Regions from separate parts of the Hydrogenophaga sp. PBL-H3 genome, predicted to be linked through region 1. Evidence: predicted binding sites of a transcription regulator. Region 1 holds the regulator's gene; the other holds the start of a gene.
The links. Region 1 encodes FNR, which switches genes on or off when oxygen is low (the NO sensors DNR and NnrR bind a similar motif). Its sites were predicted from a motif close to TTGATNNNNATCAA; they were not measured.
Positions count from the first base shown of each region.

Region 2: F9Z44_RS04930 (cation-translocating P-type ATPase) is a predicted target of FNR. The motif match lies at 2,989-3,002, and genes of this name have one in related genera.

Region 1 covers NZ_CP044972.1:2,689,528-2,696,661, forward strand. The annotation lists gene F9Z44_RS12355 (sulfite exporter TauE/SafE family protein) at 1-457, opposite strand, end outside; gene hemN (oxygen-independent coproporphyrinogen III oxidase) at 477-1,856, opposite strand; gene fnr (fumarate/nitrate reduction transcriptional regulator Fnr) at 2,007-2,726, shown strand; gene F9Z44_RS12370 (hypothetical protein) at 3,186-3,416, opposite strand; gene F9Z44_RS12375 (nitrogen fixation protein FixH) at 3,445-3,732, opposite strand; gene ccoG (cytochrome c oxidase accessory protein CcoG) at 3,769-5,142, opposite strand; gene ccoP (cytochrome-c oxidase, cbb3-type subunit III) at 5,239-6,156, opposite strand; gene F9Z44_RS12390 (cbb3-type cytochrome oxidase subunit 3) at 6,190-6,327, opposite strand; gene ccoO (cytochrome-c oxidase, cbb3-type subunit II) at 6,344-6,970, opposite strand; gene ccoN (cytochrome-c oxidase, cbb3-type subunit I) at 6,981-7,134, opposite strand, start outside.
Region 2 covers NZ_CP044972.1:1,015,592-1,022,725, reverse strand. The annotation lists gene F9Z44_RS04935 (CDP-alcohol phosphatidyltransferase family protein) at 1-227, shown strand, start outside; gene F9Z44_RS04930 (cation-translocating P-type ATPase) at 237-2,942, opposite strand; gene F9Z44_RS04925 (FAD-dependent oxidoreductase) at 3,170-5,365, shown strand; gene F9Z44_RS04920 (DUF3047 domain-containing protein) at 5,362-6,117, shown strand; gene F9Z44_RS04915 (FAD-dependent oxidoreductase) at 6,141-7,134, shown strand, end outside.

The DNA.
Region 1 (7,134 bases):
GCGAAGCCACCAGCAACGCCGAATACAGCAGGCCACAGGGCATGAGCGCCCAGGCCACGCCCAGCACCACCGGGGCGCGCTGGCCCATGGACATCAGCACGGGCCGCGCCTTGCGCCAGATGTTCTGGCCCATGGTCTCGATCCAGGCGGGCTGGCGCGCGCGCCACAGCAGCGTGACCCCCAGCAGCAAGGCCGCCACGTGAAACGAGGTCCACACCGGGCGAATCACCGCAGTGTTGGTGCCCAGCCAGGCCAAGCCTTGCACCGAGCCCGCGGCAAAGGCGCCGAACAACGCGTAACCAACCATGCGGCTGAGCTGGAAGGTCCACAGGGCCTGCGTGCTGCGCTCCCCGGCGCCGCGGCTGATGCCGGCGCAGGCCGCACCGCACATCGCCACGCAGTGGGGGCCACCCACCACGCCCATGAACAAGGCCGTGATCGCCATTGAAGTTTGCATGGGCTCAATGTAGTGCAGCTCAGATGAGCTTGGAGAAGCGTGCCCGGTCCTGGTCGACCCGCAGGTACTTGTCGAACACCATGGCAATGGCGCGCACCAGGTACCAGCCAGCCTCCGTCACCTGCAGACCGGTCTTGTCCAGACGCACCAGCCCTTGCTCGGCCAAGCCTTGCAGCTGCTCCAGCTCGCGGGCGAAGTAAGACTTGAAATCGATCAGGTGCCCAAGTTCGATCGACTCGAACTGCAGCTCGCCCTGGCACATCAACGACATGATCACCGCGCGGCGCAGCAGGTCGTCGCGCGTGAGCGCCAGGCCGCGCACGATCGGCAGGCGGCCCTGGTCCAGCATGTCGCGGTACTCCTCCAGCGTCTTGGCGTTCTGGCTGTAGGTGGCCCCGATACGCCCGATGGCGGACACACCGAGTGCGATCAAATCGCAGTCGGGCTGGGTGCTGTAGCCCTGGAAGTTGCGGTGCAGCCGGCCCTGCCGCTTGGCCACGGCCAGCGCGTCGGTCGGCAGCGCAAAGTGGTCCATGCCCACGTAAACGTAGCCGGCGTCCTGCAACGCGTCCAATGAAGCCGAGAGCATGGCCAGCTTGGCGCTGCCGCTGGGCAGTTCGGCGGCGACGATGCGCCGCTGCGGCTTGAAGCGCGCTGGCAAATGAGCGTAGGCGTAGAGCGCAATGCGGTCGGGGCGAAGCGCATTCACCTGGGTCAGGGTGCGTGCGAACGACTCCGGCGTTTGCATCGGCAAGCCATAGATCAGGTCGACGTTGACGGACTCGAATCCGATACGGCGCGCGGCGTCCACCAGTGCGAACACCTGCTCGGCGGGTTGCACGCGGTGCACCGCCTTCTGCACGGCGGGGTCGAAGTCCTGCACACCGAAGCTCAGGCGGTTGAAGCCCAGACGGGCCAAGTTGCGCAGGCGCTCTTCGCTCACCGTGCGCGGATCCACCTCCACCGAATACTCGCCGCCAGGCACCAGCGTGAAGTGCGAGCGCAGCATGGTCATGAGGTCTTCGAGCTCGGCGTCCGACAGGAAGGTCGGCGTGCCACCGCCCAGGTGCAGCTGCGAGACGTTGTGCCCCCGGCCGAAATGGGCTACCTGCAGTTCGACCTCCCGTGTGAGGTAACGCAGGTATTCGGCCGCGCGCTCGTGGTGCTTGGTGATCACCTTGTTGCAGGCGCAGTAGTAGCAGACCGACTCGCAAAACGGGATGTGCACGTAAAGTGATAGCGGCAGTGCCATCGATCCCGCTTTTCGCTGCTCGAGCGCCTGAACGTAGTCTTGCTCGGTGAAGGCTTCAACGAAGCGGTCGGCGGTGGGGTACGAGGTGTAGCGTGGTCCGGGGATGTCGAACCGGCGCAGCAGATCGTCGGAAATGGTGTGGCTCACAGGATGTCTCCCAATCAATGGAACCACTGTGCCGCAGGAAAGGCCTGGGGCCCTTGATCTTCATCAACAGGCAGATGCGCCCTGCCCGTTTGGGAGCACCGACACCCCACGGGGGTATGCTGTGGTCTGTCACACATTCCCGGATTTCGTATGGACGCCCACACCATCAAAGTTGCCTGTTCCAGCTGCAACCTGCGCGAGCTCTGTCTGCCCATGGGTCTGAACCCTGACGAGATGGACAAGCTGGACCGCGTGATCTCCACCCGCAAGCGGATCAAGCGAGGTCAATCGCTGTTCAGCGTCGGCGACAAATTCACCTCGCTCTATGCGGTTCGCTCGGGGTTCTTCAAGACCTGCGTGACCACGGCCGACGGCCGCGACCAGGTGACCGGCTTCCAGATGACGGGCGAGATCATCGGCATGGACGGCATCGTGAGCGACCACCACTCCTGCGACGCGGTCGCGCTGGAAGACGCCGAGGTCTGCATCATGCCGTTCGACCAGGTCGAGGAACTCTCGCGCGAATTCACCACGCTGCAGCACCATGTGCACAAGATCCTGAGTCGCGAGATCGTGCGTGACCACGGCGTGATGCTGCTGCTGGGCAGCATGCGCGCCGAAGAGCGGCTGGCCGCTTTCCTTCTCAATCTGGTGCAGCGCCTGCACGCTCGCGGCTTCTCACAGTCCGAATTCGTGCTGCGCATGACGCGCGAGGAAATCGGCAGCTACCTGGGCATGAAGCTGGAGACGGTGAGCCGCACGTTCTCCAAGTTCGTGGAGGACGGCATCATTGAGGTGAAGCAGCGCTACGTGCACATCAAGAACGTCGACGGACTGCGCCAGATCGTCAACCCGCAGACCTGTATCTAAGGCCCCCACGCTCCGCCGCTGCGCGGGTCGCTGCCCCCCACGGGGGCTGTTTTGCCTTGGGGCGGCCCGGCGGCAAAACGTAGCCCCCACGCTCCGCCGCTGCGCGGGTCGCTGCCCCCCACGGGGGCTGTTTTGCCTTGGGGCGGCCCGGCGGCAAAACGTAGCCCCCACGCTCCGCCGCTGCGCGGGTCGCTGCCCCCCACGGGGGCTGTTTTGCCTTGGGGCGGCCCGGCGGCAAAACGTAGCCCCCACGCTCCGCCGCTGCGCGGGTCGCTGCCCCCCACGGGGGCTGTTTTGCCTTGGGGCGGCCCGGCGGCAAAACGTTGCCCCCACGCTCCGCCGCTGCGCGGGTCGCTGCCCCCCACGGGGGCTGATCCGGCTTGGGGCGGCCCTGCGCCGGATCCCCAGGCCCCCACGCTCCGCCGCTGCGCGGGTCGCTGCCCTCCTGAGGCGGATCGTTCAGAGTTCCGACGAAGGCAGGGTCAGCAGCGTGGTGAGCGCGCTTGACGCCATCGTCAGCGCCCAGAACACGAAAAACGCCAGCGTGTAGACCGCCTCGCGCGAAAGCGCCAGCGGCGAGCCGAACCAGTGCAGATCGCTCGGGTCCACGAGTGCAAAGACCACCATCTCCAGCACGGCCGCCACCAGAAAGGCGGGCCATGCGATCCCCATCAGGCGCTTTCCCCACATGGGTTTGTCTCCCCGTTGTCGTTGTGGATCACTCGGCCGGGATCACCGGCGAGGCGGCGTTGTTGCGCGCCTGGTGGGCCGGCTGCAGCTTGGCTAAGGCGTCGATGCGGGCCTGGCCCTGCAACGCATGAGCAGCCTTGAAATCGCGCTGGTAGTCGGCCTTGTTGAGCACCGGGTCGGCACCGTTGATGGCGAAGAAGGCGGCGGTCAGGCTGGCCGCCACACCCACCAGTGGCGCACCCACCACCAGCCACATGTGAGGCGTGCGCCACCAGGCCGGGGCCGCAGCGGTGTTCGTGGCGTTGGATGAAGTCATGGCAATCTCCTGAAAAGGCAAATCTGGGTGGGCGATTCAGCGCGGCACGAGGAAGGCGGCCTTCTCGGTCACGCGGGCCACTTCGTCACCGGTGGAACGGATCTCGAACCGGATGGGGTGAGAACCGGCTTCGGCGGTGCCAGGCGGGATCTGGACCCGCACCGCGGCCGATCGCACTTCGGTGGGCAACACCTCGACCTCGGCAAGCGGGTCCAGCGTGATGCCGGGCAGGCCCGAGACCGTGATGGCGTAGCGCTGCGTCTTTTCGGTGGCGTTCATGATCTGCAGGCGGTACACGTTTTCGATGCGGCCCTGCTCCACCATGCGCGCGAGCGAACCGCGGTCGCGCATCACGTCCACCCGCAGTGGCGTGCGCAGGAACAGGCTCACACCCACCGCCGCGGTGATGGTCAGCAGGATGGCCGAGTACACCAGCACGCGCGGGCGCATGGCGCGCTGCAGCATCTGCTTCGTACTCCAGCCCTGCTCCATGCCGTTCTGGGTCGAGAACTTGATGAGGCCACGCGGGTAGCCGACCTTGTCCATCACGTCGTCGCACACGTCGACGCAGGCCGCGCAGCCGATGCACTCGTACTGCAGGCCCTTGCGGATGTCGATACCGGTCGGGCAGACCTGCACGCACAGGGTGCAGTCCACACACGAGCCCAGCCCCAGGGCCGCCGGGTCGGCCTTTTTCGAGCGAGGACCACGCGGCTCGCCGCGCTTCTCGTCGTAGGTCACGATCATCGTGTCCTTGTCGAACATTGCGCTCTGGAAGCGCGCATACGGACACATGTGCTTGCAGACCTGCTCGCGCAGGAAGCCGGCGTTGCCGTAGGTGGCGAAGCCATAGAAAAACACCCAGAAGGTTTGCCAGGGGCCGAGCGAGGCGGCCACCGAGAGCGCGGCCAGCTCGCGGATGGGCGTGAAGTAGCCCACGAAGGTGAAGCCGGTCCACAGCGCAACGGCAATCCAGAGCACCTGCTTGAGCACGCGCTTGCCGAGCTTGGATGCCGACATGGCGGCCGCGTCCAGCCGCAGGCGCGCGGAGCGGTCGCCTTCCACCTTCTTTTCGATCCACAGGAAGATCTCCGTGTAGACCGTTTGCGGGCAGGCAAACCCACACCACAGCCGACCCGCCACCGCCGTGAACAGGAACAGCGAGAGTGCCGAGATGACCAGCAGCCCGGTGAGGTAGATGAAATCCTGCGGGTAGAGCACCAGACTGAAGATGTAGAAGCGGCGCGCCTCCAGATCGAACAACACGGCCTGGCGCGCATTCCACTCCAGCCAGGGCAGACCGTAGAAGACGACCTGCGTGATCCACACCATGATCCAGCGCCAGTTGGAGAACACGCCCGAGACCGAGCGCGGATGGATCTTCTGGCTCGACGCGTACAGCGACACCATCACCTCGTCGTCTGCGGCCGCAGGCACGATGGGGATGATGGTGGCTGAAGGTTTGGCGCCAGGTGTTGCTTGGGACACGGAGGCTTTCAATCAGACTCAGTTGGTCGCCACCGGCGGCTTGTTGGACAGACCCCAGATGTAGGCGGTGAGGACATGGATCTGGTCGGCGTTGAGCTTGCCGGCCTGCGCCGGCATCTGGTTGGTGAAGCCGTTGGTCACGGCACGCACGATCGCCTCCTCGCCCCAGCCGTGCAGCCAGATGCCGTCGGTCAGGTTGGGGGCACCCAGTGCGGGGTTGCCTTTGCCCTCGGCGCCGTGGCAGGCAGCGCAGGCACCGAACTTGGAACGACCCACCGCAGCGCGCACCGAGTCGTGCGGCGTGGCCGACAGACTCATCACGTAATGCGCCACGTTGCGCACGTCATCGGGCGTGCCCACGGCTGCAGCCATGGGCGGCATCATGCCGATGCGGCCCTGCGTGAGCGTGGTCTTGATGGTTGCAGGATCACCGCCGTGCAACCAGTCCCCGTCGGTGAGGTTGGGGAAGCTGCGGGCGCCGCGCGCGTCCGAGCCGTGGCACTGGGCGCAGTTGTTCATGTACAGGCGCTCGCCGATGGCCATGGCCGGCGCGTCGCCCGCCAGTTGCTCGGGCGACAGGCCGTTGAAGCGCGCGTAGATGGGTGCGATGTCCTTCTGCACCTTGTCGACCTCGGCCTGGTGCTGGCCTTGCGACGTCCAGCCCAAAACGCCCTGGTACTTGCCGAAGGTGGGGTACAGCACGCCGTAGACCAGCGCGAAGACCACCGTGATGATGAACAGGTACACCCACCAGCGCGGCAAGGGGTTGTTCATCTCTTGCAGGTCCTCGTCCCACACATGGCCGGTGGTGTTGTCGGCCCGTACCTTGACTTTGGTGGTGCCGCTGATCCAGAGCAGGACCGCGCAGGCCAGGATGCTGACCACGGTCAGCCCGGCCACGTACCAGGACCAGAATTCGCTGGTGAAATCACTCATGATGTTTCTCTTGTTCTGACGGAGTCGTGGGGTTCATTCGTCCTGGAAAGGCAGCTGGGCCGCCTCCTCGAAACGTTCCTTGTTCTGCCTGGACCAGGCCCAGACCACGATGCCCAGGAAGGTCAGCATGCTGACCACAGTGACGATGCTGCGCAGGTCGTTGATGTCCATGGTGTCCTCCGTGGGCTTACTTGATCGCGGTGCCGAGCACCTGCAGGTAGGCCACCAGCGCGTCGAGCTCGGTCTTGCCTTTGACGTCGGCGGTGGATGCGGCGATCTCGTCGTTGGTGTAGGGCGCGCCCAGGGTGCGCAGCACCTCCATGCGCCGGGGAATGCCGGCTTCGTTCACCGTCTTCTTCGCCAGCCATGGGTAGGCCGGCATGTTCGACTCGGGCACCAGATCGCGCGGGTTGGTCAGGTGCGCACGGTGCCATTCATCGCTGTAGCGCCCGCCCACGCGGTGCAGGTCGGGCCCGGTGCGCTTGCTGCCCCACTGGAACGGCCGGTCGTACACGAATTCACCCGCCAGCGAGTAGTGGCCGTAGCGCAGCGTCTCGGCCTGCAGCGGCCGGATCATCTGCGAGTGGCAGTTGTAGCAACCTTCGCGCACATAGATGTCGCGTCCGGCGATCTGCAGCGCGCTGTAGGGTTTGAGGCCCTCTACCGGCTGGGTGGTGGACTTCTGGAAGAACAGCGGAACGATCTCCACCAGTCCACCGACCGCGATCACCAGCACGATGAGCACGATCATCAGGAAGTTGTTGGTCTCGATGCGCTCGTGCGTGAAACCCTGGGGTTTGTCTTGATTGGCCATGGTGTTGTCCTCAGGCGTGAGCAGGGTTGATGGCGGGGATGCGCACGTCCTGTGCCAGCCCGCTCCTGACCGTCATGACGGTGTTCCACAGCATCACCACCATGCCGCCGAGGTACAGCAGACCGCCCAGCAGGCGGATCACATAGAACGGGAAGGTGGCCTTG
Region 2 (7,134 bases), 1.7 Mb from region 1:
TGGCGTTTGCCATCGTGGCCGCCCAGCGCGGCCTGACATCAACCGCGCTGCCCGACAAAAGCTTCTACTTCCTGGGCGGTCTCACCGAAGCCACCGAGACCATCGCCGCCTTCGTGGCCATGTGCCTGTGGCCGCAGTGGTTTGCGCCGATCGCCTATGGCTTTGCGGCACTGTGCGCCATCACCACCGTGCTGCGCATCGGCTGGGGCTGGCAACGCTTCAAATGACCCGCCGCCTCAGATGCAGTGCACGTCGCGGCGCCGCAGCCACGCCTTTTCAATCTCCACCGCCACGAACAGGCCCACGGCCAGCGCGGCGATGACAACCCAGCTTGTGGCGTCCAGCGCGGCCGTGCCGAACAGCTGCTGCATCGGTGGCGCGTAGGTCAGCAGCAGCTGGAGCACGAGCGTGATCACGCCGGTCCACACCGCCACCGGGTTGCCCAGCAGGGTCTCGCGAGTAAAGCCGCTGGCGGTGAAATGCCGCACATTGAAAAGGTAGAGGATTTCACCCACCACCATCGTGTTGATGACGGTGGTGCGCGCCATCTCCAGGCTGCCGGAGCGCTCCAGCTGCCAGTTGAAGACAAAGAAACACGCGCCCATGAGCAGCAGGCTCACGAACACCACGCGGCCCAGCAGCCAGCGCGTGATGAGCGGCTCGTTCGCGGGTCGCGGCGGGCGCTGCATCGCACCACGCTCGGCCGGCTCGAAGGCCAGCGACATGTCCAGCGTGATGCTGGTGACCATGTTGATCCACAAAATCTGCGCGGCCGTCACCGGCATGGCCAGGCCGGCAAACACCGCCAGCAGGATCAGCCCGGCCTCGCCGCCGTTGGTGGGCAGCACGAAGAGCAGCGATTTCTTGATGTTGTCGAACACGGTGCGACCCTCGCGCACGGCGGCGGCGATGGTGGCGAAGTTGTCGTCGGTGAGCACCAGGTCGGCTGCCTCGCGCGCCGCGTCGGTACCACGCTGGCCCATGGCCACACCGATGTCGGCGGCCTTGAGCGCTGGTGCGTCGTTCACGCCGTCGCCGGTCATGGCGACCAGCCTGCCCCCGGCCTGCAGCGTGGCCACCAGGCGCAGCTTGTGCTCGGGGCTCGCGCGCGCCACCACGTCGGTCTGCGCCAGCCTTGCGTTCAACGCTGCGTCGTCGAGCTGGTCGATCTCGGCGCCGGTCAGTGGCTGGCCATCGCGCAGACCGATCTCGCGGCCGATGGCCGCGGCCGTCACGGCGTGGTCGCCGGTGATCATCACCACGCGGATGCCGGCGCGCTGGCACTCGGCCACCGCCGCCACGGCCTCATCGCGCGGTGGGTCCATCAGACCCACCAGACCCAGCAACGTGAAGCGTGGCGTGATGTCGTCCATGGTGAGCGCCAGCGTGCCCGCCGGCAGTTCGCACTCGGCCAGGGCCAACACCCGCTGGCCCTGCGAGGCGGCCTCATCCATGCGTGCGTGCCAGACCGCAGCATCCATGGGTGCGCCCCCGTTGTCGTGCGTGCACAGCGCCAGCACCCGCTCGGGTGCGCCCTTGAGCAACGCAAACACATGGCCCGCGTGGTCGTGGTGCAGCGTGGCCATGAAGCGGTGTTCGGACTCGAACGGGATCTCGTCCAGGCGCGGTGTGGCAGCAGCCTCTTGCGCCGGGTCCAGGCCGGCCTTGAGCGCCATGGACAGCAACGCGCCTTCGGTGGGGTCACCCGCCAGCGTCCAGCCCGCGCGGGTGGTGTGGTGCAGCTGGGCGTCGTTGCACAGCAGCGCGCAGCGGGCCAGGCGTTGCAGACCGGCGTGGTTCGCCGGGTCCTGCGCCACGCCTGCGCGGTGAAACCCGCCTTCGGGCGCGTAGCCCGCGCCGGTGACCGCCAGCGTGCCGTCGGCCAGCACCGCGCTCACCGCCGTCATCTCGTTGCGGGTCAGGGTGCCGGTCTTGTCGGTGCAGATCACGCTGACCGAACCCAGCGTTTCCACCGCCGGCAAGCGCCGCACCACCGCGCGCTGGCGCGCCATGGCCGCCGTGCCGATGGCCAGGGTGATGGTGACGATGGCGGGCAGGCCCTCGGGAATGGCCGCCACGGCCAGGCCCACCACCGCGAGAAAGAGCGCCAGCGGCGGCAGCCCGCCGATGAAGATGCCGTAGGCGAAGGTGAAGACGCTCACCACCCCGATCACCAGCGTGATCTGGCGCGCGAACTGGTCGAGCCGGCGCGTGAGTGGCGTGGCCAGGATGCCCACATCCGAGACCAACGCGCCGATCCGGCCGATCTCGGTCTGGCTGGCCGTGGCCACCACCACGCCGCTGGCCTGCCCCACGGCCACCGTGGTGCCGGCAAAGGCCATGCACAGGCGGTCACCCACCTGCGCGGCCACATCCACCGGCGCGGCGTCTTTGTCGGCAGGCACCGACTCACCGGTGAGCGCGGACTCGTCGATGCGCAGGTTGCGGGTGCGCAGCAGCCGCAGGTCGGCCGGCACGCGCGCACCCGATTCCAGCAGCACCACGTCGCCCGGCACCAGGTCGGAGGCGTCGATCTCGTGGCGGTCGCCGCCGCGCAACACCGTGGCGCGACTGGCCAGCATGGCTCGCACGGCATCCAGCGCCCGCTCGGCTTTGCCTTCCTGAACGAAACCGATGGCGGCGTTGATCAGCACCACCCCGAGGATCACCGCGGCGTCGAGGTGGTCGCGCAGCCAGAGTGTGACCAGCGCGGCCACGAGCAGCACGTGGATCAACAGGTTGTTGAACTGGCGCAGCCAGCGCACCCACAGACGGGTGGGTGCGCCTTGCTCGATGCGGTTGGGACCGTGCTGCGCCAGGCGCTCGGCGGCCTGGGCGGTCGTGAGGCCGGTTTCGGTGCTGTGCAGGTTCGCGAGCGCGTCCGCGCTTGCGAGTGCGTGCCAAGGCATCGCCACGACAGCACCGGGTTCGAGGTTTGGCATGGGATCGGGCATCGAACCACCTTAACCGGGTCGGCGTGGCGTGGCGATGACTCACGTCAAAAAGTGCAACAGGACATGCCCGAGCAGCCCGTTTGCGGGCTCAACCGTGTCTCGGTGTTTCACGGCAGACCGGGATACCCCGCAGGCGACGGCATGGGAGCGTGGGTTGGTGTAAGAATGCCTTGGCCCCGGCGACCGACAAGTTGCCCACCCACACTGGACATGCCGTGACCTTTCGAAAAATCCTTCTGCTGGCCGTGGTTCTGCTGGGCGTGGCGGCCTTCTTCTTTTTTGATCTGGGACGTTTCCTCAGCCTGGACTACCTCAAGCAGAGCCAGGCGAACTTCGAGGCGCTCTTTGCCGCCGAGCCGCTCAAGGTCTCGCTGGCGTACTTCGCCCTCTACGTGGCGGCCACCGCGCTCTCGTTCCCGGGCGCGACCATCATCACGCTGGCCGGCGGCGCCATCTTCGGCCTTTGGTGGGGCACGCTGCTGGTGTCGTTCGCCTCCAGCCTGGGCGCCACGCTGGCGTTTCTGGTCTCGCGCTTCGTGCTGCGCGACAGCATCGAGGTCAGGTTCGGCAACCGCCTGGCCGAGATCAACCGGGGCATCGAGAAGGACGGTGCGTTCTACCTCTTCACCTTGCGGCTGATCCCGGTGGTGCCGTTCTTCGTGATCAACCTCGTGATGGGCCTGACTCAGATGAAGGCGCTGACCTTCTACGCGGTGAGCCAGATCGGCATGCTGGCCGGCACGCTGGTGTATGTGAACGCAGGCACGCAGCTGGCGCGGATCGATTCGCTCCAGGGCATCCTGAGCCCGGCGCTGCTGGGCTCGTTCGTGCTGCTGGGCCTGTTCCCGCTGATCGCCAAGTGGGTCGTGGGCCTGCTTCAGGGGCGCAAGGTGTACGCGCGCTGGGCCAGCGTTAAGCCCAGGCGCTTCGACCGCAACCTGATCGTGATCGGTGCCGGCGCGGGCGGCCTTGTGTCGGCCTACATCGCGGCGGTGGTGAAGGCCAAGGTCACGCTGGTCGAATCGCACAAGATGGGCGGCGACTGCCTGAACTACGGCTGCGTGCCGAGCAAGGCGCTCATCAAAAGCGCAAAACTGGCCCACCAGATGCGCCATGGCCAGACCTACGGACTGGACAACACCTCGCCCACCTTCAGCTTCAAAGCGGTGATGCAGCGGGTGCAGGACATCGTGCGCGCCATCGAGCCGCACGACAGCGTGGAGCGCTATACCAGCCTGGGCGTGGAGGTGTTGCAGGGCCACGCGAAGCTGGTGAATCCGTGGACGGTGGAGATCGCGCTCAACGACGGCAGCACGCAGACCCTCACCACACGCAGCGTCGTGATCGCCGCGGGCGCGCGCCCCTTCGTGCCGCCCTTGCCCGGGCTGGAAGACAGCGGCTATGTGACCAGCGACACGATGTGGGACCGGTTCGGCGAACTCGACGAGGTACCGAAACGGCTGGTGGTGCTGGGCGGCGGGCCGATCGGCTGCGAACTCGCGCAGAGCTTTGCACGCCTGGGCTCACAGGTGACTCAGGTGGAAATGGGGCCGCGCGTGATGGCGCGCGAAGACGAAGAGGTGAGCGAGCTGGCGCGCCAGGCGCTCATGAAAGACGGCGTGGACGTGCGCACCGGCCACAAGGCCTTGCGCGTGGAAAAAGGAGCCGTTCGGCCTGAGCCTGTCGAAGGCCCCGCGCGCAAGGGCGGCGTTCTCGTGGTCGAACACGCCGGCGTCGAGCAGCGCATCGAATTCGACGAACTGCTCTGCGCGGTGGGTCGCAGCGCGCGCCTCACCGGCTACGGCCTGGAAGAACTGGGCATTCCAATGAACAAGACGGTGGAGACCAACGAGTACCTGCAGACGCTCTACCCCAACATTTACGCCGCCGGCGACGTGGCCGGGCCCTACCAGTTCACCCACGTGGCAGCGCACCAGGCCTGGTACGCAGCGGTCAACGCACTCTTCGGCGACTTCAAGAAGTTCAAGGCCGACTACCGCGTGATCCCCTGGGCCACCTTCATCGACCCCGAGGTGGCGCGCGTGGGTCTGAACGAGCAGGAGGCGAACGAAAAAGGTATTGCCGTGGAAGTGACCAAGTACGGCATCGACGACCTCGACCGCGCGATCGCCGACAGCGAAGCCCACGGCTTCGTGAAGGTGCTCACCGTGCCGGGCAAGGACACCATCCTGGGCGTGACCATCGTCGGCACGCACGCAGGGGACTTGCTGGCCGAGTACGTGCTGGCCATGAAACACGGCCTGGGCCTCAACAAGATCCTGGGCACCATCCACACCTACCCCACGCTCTCGGAAGCCAACAAGTACGCCGCGGGCGAATGGAAGCGCGCGCACGCACCGCAGAAGCTGCTGGTCTGGGTGGGCAGGTTCCACGACTGGCGGCGCGGTTGAAAGCGCCGGTTCAAACGCTCGCCTCGCTGCTGCTGGCCACCAGCGTCGCCGCCTTGGCGCAGACTTCGCTGCCCACCCTGGTGCAGGCCGATGGCACGCTGAACCCCGCCTGGCGCTTCGTTGGGTTCCCCAAGGCCAAGGCCGACATCTCACCCACCCGCTTTGAAGCGGGCCGTGTGGACGGCGTGGCTGCGGTGCAGGTGGTCACGGCGTCGAGCTATGGCACGCTGGTGCACGAGGGCAGCGGGCCCGCACCGGTCTGGCTGCGGTGGCGCTGGCGCCTGGACACACCGCTGTCGGGTGGAACGGCGCAGCCCGACATCCTCACCAAGGCCGGCGATGACGCGGCGCTCAAGGTCTGCGTGATGTTCGAACACGCGCTGGACCGTGTGCCCTTTGTGGAACGCACCATTCTGCGTATCGCGCGCCGTGTGAGCGGCGAAGCCCTGCCGGCGGCCACCGTGTGCTACGTGTGGGACAGCACCCACCCCGCCCTCACGCAGGGCCCCAACCCCTACACCAAGCGGGTGCGCTTCATCAGCCTGCAAGGCCGGGGTGCGCCGCTGGCACGCTGGGCGCAAGAGTCCCGCGACGTGGCTGCGGACTTCGCCACACTCTTCGCTGACGAGTTGCCAGAGGGTGCTGCCCTGCCCCGCGTCACCCGCGTGCTGCTGGGCGCGGACAGCGACAACACCACAAGCACCAGCAGCGGCTGGGTGGCCGACCTGCACTGGACCGAGCGCGGTCCTTGACACGCCACGTACCATCGGAACCCATGCACCACGGCATCAAAAAACTCCTCCTCCTCGGTGCAGGCCATGCCCACCTGCATGTGCTGGCCAGCTTGGCGCAGCACCGCCCCGCCGATCTGGACGTGACGGTGCTCAGCCCATTCGCGCAGCTGACCTACAGCGGCATGATCCCCGGCTTCGTGGCTGGCCATTACGCCGAGGCCGACTGCCGCATCGCGCTGGAGCCGCTGGTGCGCGCGGCCGGGGCGCGCTGGGTGCAGGGACGCTGCAACGGCATCGATCCGGTGGGCAACGCGGTGAGCGTGACGGCGGCCGGGGGCGCGCAGGGCGTGCCCGCCACGCTGGGTTTCGACACCCTCTCGATCGACACGGGCGCGGTGATCGACCGTGCCCGCCTGGAAGTCGACATGCCGGGAGCGGCCACCCACGCACTCGCCGTGCGTCCCATCGAAGCCTTTGCCCAGCTCTGGCCCCAGGTGCTGCAGCTGGCCCAGCGCCAGCCGGTGTCGCTCGCGGTGGTGGGCGCGGGTGCGGCGGGCATCGAACTCGTGCTGGCGGCAGAGCAAAGCATTCGCCAGCAGGGCATGCCCGGTGCGCGATTCACGCTCGTCACCGGTGGACCCGAGGTGGCCGACAGCTACCGCCCCGCGGTGCGGCACAAGGTGTTGCGCCAGCTCAAGCGGCGCGGCATCACGGTGCTGCGCGAGGCCTGCGTGGGCATCAGCGCCGGCGAGGTGCTGCTCAGCAACGGCGCGCGACTGGCCTGCGACGTGCCGCTGCTGGCCATCGGCACCCACGCACCACCCTGGCTTCAAGGCAGCGGTCTGGCCTTGTCGGACGCTGGGCATGTGCTGGTCAACGCGTTTCAGCAAAGCACCAGCCACCCCCACGTGTTTGCCGCCGGTGACGTGGCCTGCCGCGCCGACACGCCGCACGCCAGCAGTGGTGTCCATGCGGTGCGCGCCGGCCCGCCGCTGGCGCACAACCTGCTGGCGGTTCACCAGCGCAAACCCCTGA